Regions from separate parts of the Pseudomonas sp. R4-84 genome, predicted to be linked through region 1. Evidence: riboswitches for the same ligand, from Rfam matches in the RefSeq annotation. Region 1 holds a riboswitch; each other region holds the start of a gene.
The links. A riboswitch is a leader RNA that binds a small molecule or an ion and turns the genes downstream of it on or off. The one in region 1 is predicted to bind cobalamin.
Positions count from the first base shown of each region.

Region 2: linked by a shared signal. The riboswitch ahead of cobW (cobalamin biosynthesis protein CobW) and the one ahead of M1D68_RS10060 (CbtB domain-containing protein) in region 1 are both predicted to bind cobalamin.
Region 3: linked by a shared signal. The riboswitch ahead of cobO (cob(I)yrinic acid a,c-diamide adenosyltransferase) and the one ahead of M1D68_RS10060 (CbtB domain-containing protein) in region 1 are both predicted to bind cobalamin.

Region 1 is NZ_CP096390.1:2,165,949-2,172,072, reverse strand. It holds gene M1D68_RS10070 (hypothetical protein) at 1-1,782, opposite strand, end outside; gene M1D68_RS10065 (pyridoxal phosphate-dependent aminotransferase) at 1,925-3,103, opposite strand; cobalamin riboswitch at 3,212-3,432, shown strand; gene M1D68_RS10060 (CbtB domain-containing protein) at 3,529-3,717, shown strand; gene M1D68_RS10055 (CbtA family protein) at 3,729-4,424, shown strand; gene M1D68_RS10050 (cobalamin biosynthesis protein) at 4,421-4,825, shown strand; gene cobM (precorrin-4 C(11)-methyltransferase) at 4,896-5,642, shown strand; gene nfuA (Fe-S biogenesis protein NfuA) at 5,949-6,124, opposite strand, start outside.
Region 2 is NZ_CP096390.1:2,277,163-2,283,286, reverse strand. It holds gene cobN (cobaltochelatase subunit CobN) at 1-1,916, opposite strand, end outside; gene cobW (cobalamin biosynthesis protein CobW) at 1,920-2,984, opposite strand; cobalamin riboswitch at 3,084-3,320, opposite strand; gene M1D68_RS10590 (glycerate kinase) at 3,425-4,561, opposite strand; gene M1D68_RS10585 (sugar diacid recognition domain-containing protein) at 4,787-5,911, opposite strand; gene M1D68_RS10580 (MFS transporter) at 6,105-6,124, shown strand, end outside.
Region 3 is NZ_CP096390.1:4,098,709-4,104,832, reverse strand. It holds gene M1D68_RS18735 (C40 family peptidase) at 1-375, shown strand, start outside; gene M1D68_RS18730 (PQQ-dependent sugar dehydrogenase) at 458-1,768, opposite strand; gene M1D68_RS18725 (hypothetical protein) at 1,954-2,538, opposite strand; cobalamin riboswitch at 2,699-2,908, shown strand; gene cobO (cob(I)yrinic acid a,c-diamide adenosyltransferase) at 2,990-3,601, shown strand; gene M1D68_RS18715 (cobyrinate a,c-diamide synthase) at 3,598-5,010, shown strand; gene bluB (5,6-dimethylbenzimidazole synthase) at 5,007-5,657, shown strand; gene cbiB (adenosylcobinamide-phosphate synthase CbiB) at 5,654-6,124, shown strand, end outside.

The sequences.
Region 1 (6,124 bases):
GAATGTAATGGGTATTGCACCACCGTTGGTAACAGGAATCCTGGGTACAGCCAGCACCGGCCTTTCTGCCTTGACCCGGCTGAACATTGGAGTAATGGGTGCGTGATTGCTGATGTTGCCCGGCAGATCAGTAAGATTGTAGGAGTAGTAATGCATCCCGTCATTCAGTGCTGCAAGAAAGGCATGGGGAATATTGATGGTCCCATTGGGCGGAACAGGCCCGTCGTAGGCGGGTGTTTCCCCCTGCATCAAGCCAAAGGTGGTTTGCGTCGAAATATAGAATTTGACCCGATCATTATTCGCCTCAAATTTTTGATACGCATGAGGAATGGTGAGATTCAATCCACCTGCGTTGGCGGGATCGGCCAACCAGGCATCATCGATAACGACTGGAAACGCGGCGTCCAAAGTTAACAACGCTGGGCGGGTACCGGTCCCATTGCCAGTACCGGGCTGGCGTTGGTAAGGCGCAGTCAAATCGATCAGTGCTTCGGTAAAAGGTGACGAAGTATCAACGTTGCCGTTGGCGTCGTAAACTATGAATGCGAGCTCATAGGCATTGTATTCTCCAGTAGGGTTGAAGACGTCCTCAAACCCATCCGTGGGCACCTGAAATTTAATCGGAAATGACCAGTCTCCTCCGGGCTGATCTGCTTTTAACTGTGTCGCAATCACATAAGTCGGATCATTCTCAACAGGAGTCTCGCCTTTGGGAAACAAATGAAGCTCTACCTTTGAGCCCCCTTCGGGACTTTCATCCACAATACTCGCAAGCTGCACTTCAATGGAACCGTCGACTTTTAATTGTTGGTACGTCAGCCTGTTATCCGGCAACTGCCCCACAATGATAGGAGGCTCAGCCAGTACCCCACCCGATTTAACTTGAATATTCATTTTTTCGAACTCCATCGACATTACGTTTAATGGATCTTTAACATCAGAAAAGGCGTGGATTGCCTCCAGCCCTGTAGCACCAGGACCGCAGGGAAGCGCTTGCCCTGGAATGACTCGATCAATCTTCACCAATGCGGGCGGTGACTTTCCCAATGCGCTGCCGTTTCGATACAAGGTATAACTGGCCAAAGCCGAAGCATTTCTTTCCATTGGCTTTATGTGCTGTTCGTACTTGTCACTTTCCAGGACCAGATCGAATCCCTGGTCAGATGACGCCTCTTCTTGAGTCAGAATCTTTGTCACTCGCACCGCTGTTCCGGCAATCGGACCGAGACCATTGAGGCTGCTATAGCCCTCCCAGTTCAATGCACATTCGTCATCCTTGGCGAACCGCCCAGATTGGGCTGGCACGTGTACAAGCACCCGCTCCCACAACTTGGGTTGCGAAGAACAATTGAGATAACCCCATAGTGTGGCGCTGGGAAAACCTGGCCCAGCCAGGTTCACCGGTGTAGGTCTCGTCACATGAAATATCTGCGGAGACGATGTATCTTCGTTTTCGGAGTCCCCCTGCGTCACACGATACTTCAGAAGAACATCTCCCTCCTGTTGCAGATATTGAGCGGGCAATAAGACAAATGCCGGAAATACCACAGGAACGGGGAAATAATTACTATAGAACGACACTTCATCTGACGATCCAGGTGCAACTACCCAGACCTCCAGCAGATCACTCTTGCCGAGTTGCTGAGAGGGATTCTCCCACTCAGGAATTAATAACTTTGCGCCTTGGGTGGAGGCTTCAGGAGGAAAGATATTGTCGGCACCAACCCCTTCAATGCTGAGAGGCCTCGCCAAGATACCAATATTCCTAACTAAAGAGGACATACATGACACTCCAGACCGGCACTCAATAGCCTGGAGAAATTAAGCGCGGATTTGCCCGCCGCGCCTACTGTCAGATCTGACAGGTTAACCCACCGTTCGTCGGGTGAACCACTCAATTACAAACGTCAGGTAGCCGACCCGCCTACCTCTTCAATAAATCCACGGCACATCGGGCCATCCCTTGGCAGGCGTCTTTGAGCTGGGATTGGCCCACCACCAACCCAACTCGAATATGCCCCGCCGCGCTCGGCCCAAACGCCTCCCCCGCCAGCACCGACACCTCATTGCCCTCCAATAACCGCTCGGCAAACGCCTGCGCACCCAGCCCCGTCTGCCGCACGTCAACCATCACAAACATGCCGCCATCAGGCTGTACCGGCTTGAGACCAGGGCAATTTTCCAGTGCCGCGCACACCAGGTCGCGACGCTGTCGATACTCCTCGCGCATCTGCGCCACTTCGGGCAAATCCAGATCCAGCGCAACCTGGGCCGCGCGCTGAACGAAGTCCGGCAGGCCGAACAGCATGCACAGCGACAGATTGGAAAGGTGTTCAGCGAGAGGTTCGGGGCCAATGGCCCAGCCGATGCGCCAGCCGGTCATGGCGTGGGATTTGGACAGGCTGTTGATGGTGGCGGTGCGCTCAGCCATGCCCGGCAGGCCGGCCGGGCTGATGTGTTCGCCTTCGTAGAGCAAGTCGCTGTAGACCTCGTCACTGATCAGCCACAGGTCGTGTTCGATGCACAGTTGCGCCAGGGCTTGCCAGGTGGACAGCGGCAGGCTGGCGCCGGAGGGGTTGTTGGGGCTGTTGATCAGCATGGCGCGGGTGCGCCGGGTGATCAGCCGGGCGACGTCGGCCGGCTGGACTCGGAAGCCGTTCTCCGGCGTCACCGCCACCGGCACCACTTTCGCTGCGCAGGCACCGAATACCGCTTCATAGGTGACGTACATCGGTTCGGCGACGATCACTTCATCGCCAGGGTCGAGCAGGCATTGCGCGACGGCATAGACCGCGCATTGGGCACCGGGAAGCACCGTGACGTGCTCGGCGCCCACCGGTTGGCCGCAGCGCTGTTGATGCCGCCGGGCGATGCTGGCGCGCAACGAGTGCAAGCCTCGCGTATCCGAGTAGTGGGTATCGCCGGCCCGCAAGCTGGCGACGGCGGCCTCGACGATCGCGTGGGGTGTGTCGAAATCCGGGTCGCCCACCGAGAGCAACAGCACGTCCCTGCCCTGCTCGCGCATGGCCAGCGCCCGGTCATGAATTTCCCAGGCGGCGGCACCGTCGCCGATGATGCGTTGGGTCAGGGCTGAAAAGCGCATGTCATTTCCTTGAGAGTTGCAGTGTTTCAGCTCAACCCTATCTCAAATCCTGAAACACGCCACCGTTTGGGCTGCCTTGCACATTGACGCCCCGCACCCGCCCATGGTCTCCTGTGCGCCTGTTTGGGTGCCCTTCACAGGGTGAAACGGGAAACCGGTGAATCGTGTGCTTTACTTCAAGGCCACGTCAGTCCGGTGCTGCCCCCGCAACGGTAAGCGAGTGAAGCGTCGAAACCACTGTGCATGCGCATGGGAAGGTGACGCTTTCAGGCAAGGCTCAGGCCCTGCCCCTCGTGAGCCCGGAGACCGGCCCATGACTTCTTTTCAACAAACCCGCGGTGGGCGGGCGCTGTTCGAATCCCGGCGAGTCTTCGCCTGGGTTTTCATTGCGCTCGGTCCGCCCGCTGACACCAGAGGGAAGCGCCATGTCGACCATCAGCAGCACCGCCCGCACGACCAGTAGCACCGTCACCCTGAGCCAGCGCTTGAGCGCCGCGGTCCTTGCCTCGATTCTCGGCGCGGGCCTGGTGTATTTCGCCGGTTTCTCCCACATCGAAGCGGTGCACAACGCAGCCCACGACACACGGCACAGCGCCGCGTTCCCGTGCCATTGAGCGCCGACGCCATGATCAAGCGTATCGCGCAAACCGCCGGTTTCAGTGGATTGTTGGCCGCCCTGCTGCTGACTCTTCTACAAAGTTTTTGGGTATCGCCGCTGATCCAGCAAGCCGAGACCTACGAAAAGGCCCCGGCCGCCGAGGTCCATGAACACGCCGCTGGGGTTGCACACAGCCATGACGCGCAAGCCTGGGAGCCGGAGGACGGCTGGCAACGCGTGCTCTCCACCACCGGCGGCAACCTGGTGGTCGCGGTGGGTTTTGCGCTGATGCTGGCGGGCCTGTACACCTTGCGTGAACCGACGCGCACATCCCAGGGTTTGCTCTGGGGCCTGGCCGGCTATGCCACCTTCGTCCTGGCGCCGACGCTGGGCTTGCCGCCGGAACTGCCGGGCACTGCTGCGGCGGATCTGGCCCAACGGCAGATGTGGTGGATCGGCACCGCTGCATGTACGGCGGTGGGCATCGCCCTGATTGCGTTCGGTCGGCATTGGCTGTTGAAAGTGTTGGGCCTTGCGACCCTGCTGATTCCTCACGTCATTGGCGCCCCGCAGCCGGACGTGCATTCGATGCTCGCGCCCGAGGCGCTGGAAAGTGAGTTCAAGCTCGCTTCGCAATTGACCAATGTTGCGTTTTGGCTGGCCTTGGGCCTGATCAGCGCCTGGCTGTTCCGCCGTGGTGCACAGGCTCACGACCAAGCATGAGTGGCGGGCCGATCCTGGTGGTCGGCCTCGGCTGCCAGCGCGGTTGCTCGGCCAGCACGTTGCGGGCATTGCTTGAGCAGACGCTGCTGGCCCACGGTATCGCGCTCGACGAAATAAGGGCATTGGCGAGCATTGACCGCAAGCGTGACGAGCCGGGGCTGCTGGAGTTGGCAGCGCAATTATCGCTGCCGCTGACGTGTTTCAGCGCTGAACAACTGGCGGGTTATCAAGCACAGCTCAGCCATCGCTCAGCCATCGCTTTCGAGCGTACGGGTTGCCATGGCGTCGCCGAAAGCGCCGCCCTCGCCCTGGCCGATCAATTGGGTGTTTCGCCCGCGAGATTGCGAGTCACCCGCCAGAAAGGCCCACAGGCGACGTTGGCATTGGCGGCGGCTTCGTAACACTCGATAATCGACTGCCGAATCATGAGCATTGCTCATGCACGCCCTCATCTTTGCATAGGAACCGGTCATGACCGTTTACTTCATCGGCGCCGGCCCTGGCGATCCGGAGCTGATCACCGTCAAGGGCCAGCGGCTGATTCGCAACTGCGCCGTGATCATCTACGCCGGCTCCCTGGTGCCAACGGCCGTGCTGGAAGGCCACCGCGCCGAACAGGTGGTAAACAGCGCCGAGCTGCACCTGGAACAGATCATCGATCTGATAAAGACGGCACACCTCAACGGTCAGGATGTAGCGCGAGTGCACTCCGGCGACCCGAGCCTTTACGGCGCGATCGGCGAGCAGATCCGCTGCCTACGGGAGCTGGACATTCCTTTCGAAATCATCCCGGGCGTGACCGCCACTTCAGCTTGCGCCGCTCTGCTCGGTGCCGAGTTGACACTGCCGGACATATCCCAAAGCGTGATCCTGACCCGCTACGCGGACAAAACCGCCATGCCCACTGGAGAGGAGTTGGTCAGCCTGGCGCAACACGGCGCCACCATGGCGATTCACTTGGGCGTCAACCATCTGGAAAAAATCGTCGATGAGCTGCTGCCCCACTACGGCGCGGATTGTCCGATTGCGGTAGTTCACCGGGCGACGTGGCCCGATCAGGATTGGGTGGTGGGGACGCTGGAGGATATTGCCGAAAAGGTACGGGCCAAGGGCTATCGGCGTACGGCGTTGATTCTGGTGGGACGGGTGTTGGGCAATGATGTATTCAGCGAATCATCGCTGTACCGCGCTGGACATGCGCATCTCTATCGGCCCTGACTCATCACTGTCCCTTGTGGGAGCGAGCTTGCTCGCGATGACAAAGGCACATTCAACATCATCGCAAGCTGACCCACCGCTATCGCGAGCAAGCTCGCTCCCACAGGGTTCGGCAGGTGCCCACAGGTTACGCGCCGATCACCGAAGCTGTTGTGGCGAGGGAGCTTGCTCCCGCTGGACCGCGAAGCGGTCCCTGGGTAACCCACGCACCCATCACGGAGATCGCGCCGGTTGCCTTGCGATTGCTTCGCAATCGAGCGGGAGCAAGCTCCCTCGCCACAGTGTGCTGCGCGCAGCGAACACCTATCAGTAGTAGGCGTTTTCTTTCTGCGTGTGGTCGGTCACGTCGCGTACGCCCTTGAGTTCCGGGATGCGCTCGAGCAACGTGCGCTCGATGCCTTCCTTCAAGGTGACGTCGGCCTGGCCGCAGCCCTGGCAGCCGCCGCCGAACTGGAGCACGGCGATGCCGTCTTCCACCACGT
Region 2 (6,124 bases), 110 kb from region 1:
GGATCGAGCAATTGCGCCTCGTAGTATTCGTCAGCCAGCAGCTCCAGGTTGCGCAGCGGCCCGTAGGTTTCGGCGCGGGTCAGCGGTGGCATCAGGTGGTCGATGATCACCGCCTGGGTACGCCGCTTGGCCTGAGCGCCCTCGCCCGGGTCGTTGACGATGAACGGATAGATGTTTGGCAGCGGCCCCAGCAGCGCGTCCGGCCAGCAGTTTTCCGACAGCCCGACGCCCTTGCCCGGCAGCCATTCGAGGTTACCGTGCTTGCCGACGTGAATCACGGCGTGAGCGCCGTAGGTGTGGCGCAACCAGAAATAGAACGCCAGGTAGCCATGGGGCGGCACCAGGTCCGGGTCGTGGTACACCGCGCTCGGATCGACCTGATACCCCCGCGCCGGCTGAATGCCGACGAACGTCAGGCCCAGGCGCAGGCCGGCGATCATCAAGCGTCCGTCACGGAACATCGGGTCCTGCTCGGGTGCGCCCCAACGTTCCAGCACCGCTTGGCGATTGGCCTCGGGCAGCGCGTCGAACAGGGCCCGGTACGCGTCGACGGCCAGGCTCTGATGACAAGGCCGCAGGTCGAGGCTATCCAGGTCGTTGGTAACGCCGCCGAGCAACTGCCGGATCAGCGCGGTGCCGCTGGCCGGCAGCTCGGTGGTCAGCGGATAACCCTCGGCCTGCATCGCCCGCAGAATATTCAGCGCCGCCGCTGGCGTGTCCAGGCCGACGCCGTTGCCGATGCGTCCGTCCCGGGTCGGGTAGTTGGCGAGGATCAGCGCCACGCGCTTTTCGCCGATGGGCAGGCGCGCCAGGGTGGTCCAGCGGCGGGCCAGTCCAGCGACAAAATCCATGCGTTCGGGTATCGCCCGGTAGCAGACTACATCGCTCTGGCTGCGCTCGCTGCGCCAGGCCAGGTCCTTGAAACTGATGGGCCGGCTGATGATTCGCCCGTCCAGCTCCGGCAAGGCGATGTGCATCGCCAGGTCCCGTGGGCCCAGGCCTTGTTCGCTGGCGCGCCAGCCGGGTTCGTTGTCCTGGGCGCAGATCGCCTGGATCACCGGGATATCGCGGCGAAACGGCCGCAAGTGCGGCGCTTCCGGACTCGATTGTGCAAAGCCGGTGGTGTTGAGAATAACCCCCGTTGCCACTTCGTCCAGCCAGTCTTCCACCTGTGCCAGACAACCGGGTTCCTTGAGGCTCGCCACGGCGATCGGCAAAGGGTTGAGCCCCGCCGCTTGCAGCCGCTGGCAGAACACGTCGATGAACGCGGTGTTCGCGGCTTGCAGGTGGGAGCGATAAAACAACAGCGCCGCTACGGGATCGCCTGCCCGCCAGTCCGCTTGCCAATCATTCAGGGTCGCGTTGGTTTTTTCCGGGTGATAGATCGCCGTGCGCGCCAAGGGCTGGGGCTCGCCCCACGGATAATCGCGGCCAAACCATTGGCTGCCCAGGTGACGGAACAGGTTAAGGGCGTTTTCCAATCCGCCTTGACGAAGAAACTGCCAGAGCCGATCGCGGTGCTCGGCGGACACGTTGCTCAGGTCGCTGAGCTCCGGGTCCGGACGGTCGTCCCCCGGCACCAGGATCAGTTTCACCCCGCGCCCGGCCAGTTCCACCAGGCGCTCGATGCCGTAGCGCCAATAGCCGATGCCACCGTGCAACGACAGCAGGATGACCTTGGCGTGGCGCAATACATCTTCAACGTACAGATCCACCGAGGCGTGGTTCTGCACTTGCATCGGGTTGGCGAGGCGAAACTGCGGAAAATCGTCCGGCAACTGCCGCGCCGCTTCTGCCAGCAGCGCCAGACTGGAATCGCCGCTGCACAGGATCACCAGCTCGGCGGGGGTTTGCCCGAGGTCGGCGATGTTGTCATCCGACACGAAACCACCGGGCTGGGTCCTGAGCAGGTGCATGGTTTAGACGCTGAGGGCGGCGCGCAACTGCGCTTCGAGCAGCCCGGCGTCCAGGGCCTGGCCGATCAGTACCAGACGTGTGACGCGCGCTTCATCGGCGCCCCACTGGCGGTCGAAGTGCTTGTCGAAGCGCGTGCCCACACCTTGGATCAACAGGCGCATCGGCTTGTTCGGGATGGCCGCGAAGCCCTTGACCCGCAATACGTCATGCTGAATTACCAGTTGCGTCAGCGCGTCCAGCAGCAGGCTTTCGTCAGCTTGGGGCAGTTCGATGGAAATCGAATCGAAGGCATCGTGATCGTGGTCGTCGTCATCGCCGTCATGGTGGTGGTCGTGATGGCTGTGGCGGCTGTCGATGTGTTCCTCGGAGCCCGCGCCCAGGCCGATCAACACGTCCAGCGGCAGGCGACCGTTGCTTGCTTCGATGACCTTGACCGCTGGCGGCAGCTCTTCGGCGACTTCCAGGCGGACTTTGGCCAGGTCCTCGGGGTTGATCAGGTCGGCTTTGTTGAGGATCACCAGGTCGGCGCTCGCCAGTTGATCGGCGAACAGCTCGTGCAGCGGTGATTCATGGTCCAGGTTCGGGTCCAGCTTGCGCTGGGCATCGACCTTGTCCGGGAACGCGGCGAAGGTGCCCGCGGCCACGGCCGGGCTATCGACCACGGTGATGACCGCATCGACGGTGCAGGCGCTGCGGATTTCCGGCCACTGGAAGGCCTGGACCAGCGGCTTGGGCAAGGCCAGGCCGGAGGTTTCGATGAGGATGTGGTCGAGGTCGCCGCGACGCGCCACCAACTCACGCATCACCGGGAAGAACTCTTCCTGCACGGTGCAGCACAGGCAGCCGTTGGCCAGTTCATAGACGCGGCCGTTGGCTTCTTCTTCGGTGCAACCGATGGAGCACTGCTTGAGGATCTCCCCGTCAATGCCCAGTTCGCCGAACTCGTTGACGATGACCGCGATACGTCGGCCTTGGGCGTTGTCGAGCATGTGCCGCAGCAAGGTGGTCTTACCCGACCCGAGGAAACCGGTGACGATGGTGACGGGGAGTTTGGCCAGTGTTTTCATCGGATGCCCTTTGGCAAGGTGGCGGGCAAACGGGACGACAACCACTGGCACAGGCGCGCGCGGAAGATTTCGCCACCGGATCACCCCGCCCGGTTGTAGTGAGAATCTGTTGTCGAGGCAGGTCTCCTGGCTGACGGCGGGCCAAATCGGCTTTTTTCAAAGCCGGGACTGACATTTTGCTGCGCCTTCCCGTGCGCCCGTTGTATAGGGCAAGCACAGTGGCCTTGCAGAAACAGCACCGTTCACAGTTGCGGGGGCAGCCGCGGCTTGGACCGCGTTCCCTTCTCAGGCTCTGTACGCGAACATTTCATACAGACCCTAGCTTCGGCGCGTGCCGAAGAACCTCGAAGGCGCAAGGCTACGCAGGGTGTGCGGGCGGGTCAATGTCCCAAGGCAATCTCCGACGACTGATGCGTCCTGGCGACTGCCCCAAGGGCAAGTCAGCGCGCCGCCACTCGCCAGAGCCGGGCGATGTCCCGGGCCCGCTCGGCCAGCAGGCGTGGCGCATCGGTGCAAGCTTCTTGTAGCGTCATCGGCCCATTCGCCAGGGCAAACGCGGCATCGATGCCGTGCTCATAAAGCGCTTCGTAGCCCTCCCCCAGCGTGCCGGCGATGACCACCACCGGTACGCCGCGCCGCTGGGCGATACGGGCCACGCCAAACGGCGTCTTGCCACGCAGGGTCTGGGCGTCGAAACGGCCTTCGCCGGTGATCACCAGGTCGGCGCCGTCGATCGCATCGGCCAGGCCGGTCAATTGCGCGACGACTTCCACGCCGGTACGAAACTGCGCCTGGAGGAACGCCTTGGCGGCAAACCCCAGGCCGCCAGCGGCACCGCTGCCGGGTTCGTCGCGAACGTCGCGGTTCAACACCTGGGCACAATGTTCAGCAAAGTGCCCCAGCGCCCGGTCCAGTTGTTGCACCTGCTCGGCGGAGGCGCCTTTCTGCGGGCCGAACACGGCTGAAGCGCCATGGGCACCGCAAAGGGGGTTGTCGACATCGGCGGCAATCTCGAAGCACACGCCGGCCAGGCGTGGGTCCAGGTCGCCCAGGTCGATACGCGCCAGTTTGCCCAAGGCCAGGCCGCCGGGGGGCAGGGCTTGGCCGTGGTCGTCCAGCAATGCCGCGCCCAGTGCCTGCATCGCCCCGGCGCCGCCGTCGTTGGTGGCGCTGCCACCGATCGCCAGGATGACTCGGCTCGCCCCTTCATCCAAAGCGGCGCGGATCAGTTCGCCAGTGCCATAGGTGCTGCTGGAACAAGCGTCGCGCTGTCCCGGCGGCACCAGTTGCAAGCCGCTGGCCTCGGCCATCTCGATGATCGCCGTGCGGCTGTCGGGCAACCAGCCCCAGCGGGCTTGGACAGCGGCGCCCAGCGGGCCACGGACCCGCGCCTCGCGCCATTGGCCATCGCAGGCCGCGAGCACCGCCTCCACCGTTCCCTCGCCGCCATCGGCCATTGGGCACTTGATCAGCTGCGCGTCCGGCCAGACCTCGGCCAGCCCTCCTGCGATGGCGTCCGCCACGGCCTGGGCGCTGAGGCTGTCCTTGAACGAGTCGGGGGCGATGACTATTTTCATTTTTGTTCTCCGGTTCCGATGTACAGCATGCTGCCAGCTGACCGCGATTCTGACGCCGGTCCGCCGCACAAAAGACCTTGGGCATTATTGGTCAAATTCACAAAGGATGGGTTGGCATTGCTGGCCTCTTCGCGAGCAGGCTCGCTCCCACATGGGAACTGCTGTGGTCGCATATTCTGTAATCACTGGAGATCAATGGTGGGAGCGAGCCTGCTCGCGAAGGGGTCACTCCGGAAAGTTCTGATCATGGGGCAACAATTGAACCCCCAGGTACAACGCCAGCATCCCATCCAGCCTGAGCGGGTCGACGCCGCTGAGTTCGGCGATGCGTTCCATGCGATAGCGCAGGCTGTTGCGGTGGATGCCCAGGGCGTCGGCGCAGGCCTGGCTCTGGCCGTCGTGTTCGCACCAGCTTCGCAAGGTAGCGAGCAATTGGCCGTTGCTGTCCTTGGCGATCACTTTGCGCAACGGGCTGAGCAGTTCGTCGAGGGCATCATCGCTGCGATGCCGCCAGAGCATCACCGGCAGCCGATAGCGATTGAGAAGCAGCAAGCGCGACTGCGGCAGGACATCGCGCCCGTACGCCAGCAGATCCGCCACCCGCCGGTAGCAACGGCGCAGCCCCGCCAGCCCCTCGGCCTGGCCGCCCACAGCAACTCGCAGGATGCTCCAGCCCAGGCCATCGAGCTTGCCCAGCAGCCGCTCGTTCTCCACCGAGGCCGTGACCGGCCGGCACCAGAGCAAGGAGGATTTGGACGACGTCAGGCACCAGCTGTCCGGGTAGCGCGACATCAGCCAGGCGCTCAGCGATTCGACGGTTTGACCAGGGCCATGCTCCAAGCCCAATTCGAACAGATACGGTACGCGCGACAGCTGCGGCTTGAGGCCCATCTGCTGCGCTTCATCGAGCAACCTTGGCGAATCCCCGGCATCGCCCAGCAGCAACGCCAGCAAGTCATCGCAACGCTGGCGGCGCCATTGCTGCTCGGCCTGCTGGTTGCGCTGGCCGAGCAGCATTTCGGCGGTCATACGCACCAGTTCGGCGTAAGTGCGCAATTGCGCGGGTTCGCCGGTAATGCCCAGCACGCCGATCAAGCGCTGGTCGAGCATCAATGGCAGGTTGATTCCCGGCTGTACGCCCTTGAGGTGGACGGCCGTGTGCTCGTCGATTTCCACCACCCGTCCGTTGGCGAGGACCAGTTGCGCGCCCTCGTGGCGGGTATTGATGCGCTCGCGCTCGCCGCTGCCGAGGATCAAGCCCTGGTTGTCCATGACGTTGACGTTATAGGGCAGAATCGCCATCGCCCGGTCGACGATGTCCTGCGCCAGGTCGTGATCGAGTTCGAACATGGGCGGTGTTCCTTGCAAGCGGCGTGATTGTTGTTTTGAGGTGCGCCGCCCACGGGATTGGTCAGGCGCACAGGGTCGGATTGCAAACGTTGTGCTGCGGCACAAAGACACGGGACCTTGGGCTGGCCGAGACTCAAGGGGCGGTCAACGTTACCCCTTGGCACGCCAAAATCATAATAAAGAGAGCCCCGTCATGTCCCAGAGCGCAGCAGC
Region 3 (6,124 bases), 1.9 Mb from region 1:
GGCTTGGTGGGGACGCCCTATCGTTGGGGTGGCAACACGCCGGACTCAGGTTTCGATTGCAGCGGTTTGATCGGCTATGTGTACCGTGACGCTGCCGGGATCTCTTTGCCGCGTTCCACCCGCGAAATGATCAGCATGCGCGCGCCAGAGGTCGGCAAAGATGCGTTGCAGACGGGCGACCTGGTGTTCTTCGCCACCAATGGTGGATCCCAGGTCAGCCATGCCGGGATTTATGTAGGGGAGGGACGTTTCGTCCACGCACCGGCCACTGGCGGCACGGTAAAGCTCGACAGTCTGTCCAAGGCCTATTGGCAGAAGGCCTACCTCGGTGCCAAGCGGGTGTTGCAACCGGAACATCTGGCGCGTAATCCCTGACCCTGACGATTGATTTTTTGCGACGCTGGATCGCTCTTGTGGCGAGGAGCTTGCTCCCTCGCCACGGGGATCGGTTTGAGCGTTAATTTTTCGATACCCGCCAGATCTTGTTCCCTACGTCATCAGCCACCAACAACCCACCTTGTTTATCGATCACCACGCCCACCGGCCGCCCCTGGGCTTTTTCGTCTGCGTTGAGGAAACCGGTCAGCACGTCCACGGGCTGGCCCACGGGTTTGCCGGCATTGAACGGGACGAAGATTACTTTGTAGCCACTGTGGGGCTTGCGGTTCCAGGAGCCGTGTTGCCCGATGAAGGCGCCTTCTGTAAACGGCGCGGGCAATGTGCCGCCTTCGGCGAAGGTCAGGCCCAATGAAGCCGTATGAGGGCCGACGGCATAGTCGGGAGCAATGGCCTTGGCCACAAGTTCGGGATTTTGCGGCTCGACGCGCACGTCGATGTTCTGCCCGTAGTAGCTGTACGGCCAGCCATAAAAGCCGCCGTCCTTCACCGAGGTGATGTAGTCCGGCACCAAGTCGCTGCCGATCTCATCCCGTTCGTTGACCGCCGTCCACAGGGCGCCGCTGCGAGGCTCCCAGGCCAGGCCGTTGGGGTTGCGCAGCCCTGAGGCGAAGATGCGGTGACTGCCGGTGGCCCGATCCACCTCCCAGATGGCCGCGCGGCCTTCTTCCGCGTCCATGCCATTTTCCGCGACGTTGCTGTTGGAGCCGGTCGTGACGTACAACTTGCTACCGTCCCGGCTGGCAATGACGTTCTTGGTCCAGTGGTGGTTGAGGGGGCCGCCGGGCAAATCGACAACCTTGGTGGGTTGCGCCTTTATTTGCGTATCGCCTTCCTTGTAAGGGAAACGGATCAACCGGTCGGTGTCGGCCACATAGAGGTCATTGCCCACCAGCGTCATGCCGAACGGGGAGTTGAGGTTTTCCAGGAAAATCGTCCGGGTTTCGGCGACGCCGTCGTGATTGGCGTCCCGCAGCAGGGTGATGCGATTGGGGCTGGGGACGCCAGCGCCGGCGCGGTCCATGACTTTCTTCATGACCCAGCCACGAATGCCTTGGGTATCGTCGGGCTTGGGGGGAGCGTTGGTTTCGGCCACCAATACATCGCCGTTGGGTAGCACGTAAAGCCAGCGCGGATGATCCAGGCCTTCGGCAAAGGCAACCACCTTCAGGCCTGGGGCCGGGGTTGGCTTGGCGCCGTCCGGCCATCCGATGGCTTCAGCGATGTTCACCGTGGGCATCAGGGTCTTGTTCGGCTCGGGCAGTTTCGGTGACGGGCCGATGCCGTCGGAAACCTGCAATGTCGACGACTCGCCGCAAGCGACAAGCCCTGTAGCAAGGGCGGCGATCAACAGGTGATTTGGCTTGAGCATGCGGACTTCCCTATGAGTGCATGTGATTACTCATAGAGAAGCGTAGACGTGGGATGGTTCAACGGTGGGGCCGCCCGCCTGGCAAACGATTTTCCTGTGGGAGCGAGCCTGCTCGCGAAAGCAGGTCAACCTGGCAGTGAGATGCGGATTGTTCCCCCGTCTAGCGAGCAGGCTCGCTGCCACAATCAACCATGAGCCTGCTTGAACAGCACCGCGACCCCTGGGTGATAGTGTCCGGCCTCGTTGCGCAACTTGCGGTAGGCATAAGGGAAGTACCAGGCCACGGCGCAGGTGTTTTCCTTTTGCAGGTCATCGATCATGTCCTGCAACTCTTCTGGCGTCGCGCTTTGCTGGGCTTTTTGCGGGGCGATGAACAGGCAACCCAGTTTCAGGTCGCTGGCGTAGCTGATCCGCTTGGCGTCGCTGGTGGCTTCCAGCAACGGTTGGGTCAGGTTCAGGTTGTTGACCTTCGGCCAGCGCTGCGTGCTCTGGATGTAGGCGCGTTCATCGCTGCTGGCAATCAACAGATCGGCGCTGACATTACGTTCGCCTTCTTCATTCTGCTTGCGAGTCGCTGCGTCCTGCAGCGTGACCATCTCCGCCATCCAGGCTGCGGCCGACAGCAGACCGAGATTGGCTTTTTCATTGTGCCAATAGGGTGTGTCGTTATCGCCGCGCACGGCGTTGTAGCGGTCGATACAATCGAACCAGCGTTCCAGCACCGGGCGCAGGAATTCCAGTTTCGGATTGCTGATGATCATGCCTTGCATCGCATTTGCCCTCTTGTTCTTGTGATATCGGGTCGTAGTATCTCTTTGATATCACTTGCCGCAGGATCACACAAGATTGACGTCAGCTTATTGATTCCGGCCAATATCCATTGCGCTGCCCATCGCGGCTTTAATTGACGCTCAACCCCCAACCCTCTAACCTTCGCGGCTTGTTTCAGGTGCTCTATGGCAATGGCCGATAGGGTGAAACAGGGAAGCCGGTGCGTGCACACAAACCCGGCGCTGCCCCCGCAACGGTAAATGAGTCAAGGCTGCGTATAGGCCACTGTGTCGCATGACATGGGAAGGCGCACAGCCAGGCGTTACGCCGCTCATGAGCCCGGAGACCGGCCTGATTCATCCAACGGCATCACGGTGGGCGATGCCAGGCTCGTTGCCGTCCTTTTTTATGCCCGCCCGCCGTTATCCAGTCCCAACGGAGAGCTCCCCCATGACCGACACGCCCGATCGCGACGAACGCCACCTGGCGCGCATGCTGCGCAAGAAAGCCGTGATTGACGAGCGCATCGCCAATTCGCCCAACGAGTGCGGCCTTCTGCTGGTGCTGACCGGCAACGGCAAGGGCAAGAGCAGTTCTGCGTTCGGCATGCTGGCCCGGGCCATGGGGCACGGCATGCAATGTGGCGTGGTGCAATTCATCAAGGGTCGCAACAGCACCGGCGAGGAGCTGTTTTTCCGCCGCTTCCCGGAGCAGGTGCGCTTCCATGTCATGGGAGAGGGCTTTACCTGGGAAACCCAGGATCGCCAGCGCGACATTGCCGCCGCCGAAGCCGCGTGGGCGGTGTCCCGTGAGTTGCTCAGCGACCCGTCCATTGGGCTGGTGGTGCTCGACGAACTGAACATCGCCCTCAAGCACGGTTACCTCGACCTGGATCAGGTCTTGAGTGATCTGCAGGCTCGTCCGCCCATGCAACATGTGATCGTGACAGGCCGCGGCGCCAAGCCCGAGATGATCGAGCTGGCCGACACCGTGACCGAAATGGGCATGATCAAGCACGCTTTCCAGGCCGGGATAAAGGCGCAGAAAGGCGTCGAACTGTGAGCCGAGTGTCGACCGCCAGCCGCCATTGCCCGGCGGTCTTGATTGCCGCCCCGGCTTCAGGCCAGGGCAAGACCACCGTCACCGCGGCTCTGGCCCGGTTGCACCGCAACCAGGGGCGCAAGGTGCGCGTGTTCAAGTGTGGTCCCGACTTCCTCGATCCAATGATCCTTGAGCGAGCCAGTGGCGCGCCGGTCTATCAGTTGGACATGTGGATGGTCGGAGAGCAGGAAAGTCGCCGGTTGTTGTGGGAAGCCGCCGCAGAAGCGGACCTGATTTTGATTGAAGGCGTGATGGGGCTGTTCGACGGCACACCGTCTAGCGCCGACCTGGCCCGGCATTTCGGCGTGCCGGTGCTGGCGGTTATCGATGGCACGGCCATGGCCCAGACATTCGGTGCCTTGGCCTTGGGCCTGGCACGGTATCAGCCGGATTTGCCCTTCGCCGGGGTCTTGGCCAATCGGGTCGGCACCTTGCGCCACGCGCAATTGCTCGAAGGGAGCCTGACTGAAGGCTTGCGCTGGTACGGCGCGCTTTCGCGGGAAACCGGCATCGAGCTGCCGAGCCGCCATCTTGGCCTGGTGCAGGCCAGCGAATTGAATGACCTGGACGTGCGTCTCGATGCCGCCGCCGAGGCGCTGGCGGGCAGTTGTGAAGTGGCATTGCCGCCTTCGGTGGAGTTCGCGGCGCCGGAACTGACGGCCGTTGAGCGGTGGCTCGACGGCGTCCGCATCGCCGTGGCCCGTGATGAGGCATTTGCCTTTACTTATGGCGCCAGCCTCGATCTGCTGCAAGCCATGGGCGCGCAGTTGAGTTTCTTTTCGCCGATCCACGACACCCAATTACCCGAGGCGGACAGCCTCTATCTACCCGGTGGATATCCCGAGCTGCACCACGTTGCCCTGGCGCAAAACGCGCCCATGCTGGCGGCGATCCGCGCCCACCATGCATCCGATAAACCCTTGCTCGCCGAATGCGGCGGCATGCTATATCTGCTTGATTCACTCACCGACGTCGACGGCACGCGCGCCGAACTGGTGGGTATGTTGAGCGGCGATGCGCAGATGCAAAAACGCTTGGCGGCCCTCGCGCTGCAATCGGTGGATCTGCCGGAAGGCAACCTGCGCGGGCATACCTATCATCATTCCTTGACCAGCACCACGCTTGAGCCGATTGCCCGTGGGCATAGCCCCAATGGCGGGCGAGGGGCGGAGGCGGTTTTCCGACAAGGGCGGATGACGGCGTCGTACGTGCATTTTTATTTTCCGTCCAATCCGAGGGCGATTGCCGCTTTGTTTGCGCCGGACCGAGAAGCAGCCTTCGCGAACAGGCTCGCTCCCACAGGGGATGGTGTGACCTCCAGTACGATGCCTGCCAGTGTGGGAGCGAGCCTGCTCGCGAATCGGCCATGACAGACAGCACTTTTTCCCAAGCAGAACGCGAGGCCGTCTACCGCGCCATCGCCGAACGCCGAGACATGCGTCATTTCATCGGCGGCAGCGTCGAGCCGCAATTGCTGCGCCGCCTGCTCGAAGCCGCGCACCAGGCGCCTAGCGTCGGGCTGATGCAGCCGTGGCGGTTTCTGCGCATCAGCGATCGCGCCTTGCGCGGTGAAATCCAGAACCTGGTGGAAGAAGAGCGCATTCGCACCGCTGAAGCCCTGGGCGAGCGTAGTGATGAATTCATGAAGCTCAAGGTGGAAGGTATCCACGACTGCGCCGAAGTGCTGGTGGCCGCGTTGATGGACGACCGCGAGCGGCACATTTTCGGTCGCCGGACCTTGCCGGAAATGGACTTGGCCTCGCTGTCCTGCGCGATCCAGAATCTGTGGCTGGCGGCCCGCGTCGAAGGGCTGGGGATGGGCTGGGTGTCGTTGTTCGAGCCCCAGGCCCTGGCCGATCTGTTGGGCCTGCCGGAAGGCGCAAAACCCCTGGCGATCCTGTGCCTGGGGCCGGTCGAGGGCTTTTATCCAGCGCCCATGCTCGCCTTGGAAGGCTGGGCGAAACCGCGGCCGCTCGAGGAACTGATTTATGAAAATCGCTGGGGAGTGCGTCCATGAGCGTAGCGTTGCTCAGTGCCGCCGCGGTGGCGCTGGATGCGTTGCTGGGCGAGCCCCGGCGCTGGCATCCTCTGGTCGCGTTCGGCCGTCTTGCCAATCGTATCGAACAGCGTTTCAACTCCGGTGGACGGGGCTGGCGCAGTCACGGTGTCACGGCGTGGATCATCGCCGTGCTGCCCTTGACGTTGCTGGCCACAGCCTTGTCCTGGGCGCCCCTGGTAGGGTGGCTGGTGGACATTCTCGCGTTGTATTGCGCCCTCGGCTTGCGCAGCCTTGGTGAACATGTCGAGCCAGTGGCCCGGGCGTTGCGCAGTGGCGATCTGGACGAGGCACGCCAGCGGGTGAGTTATCTGGTCAGCCGCGAAACCGCCGAGTTGGATGAAAACGCCGTGGCCCGCGCCGCCACCGAGTCGGTGTTGGAAAACGGCAGCGACGCGGTGTTCGCCGCCTTGTTCTGGTTCGCGGTG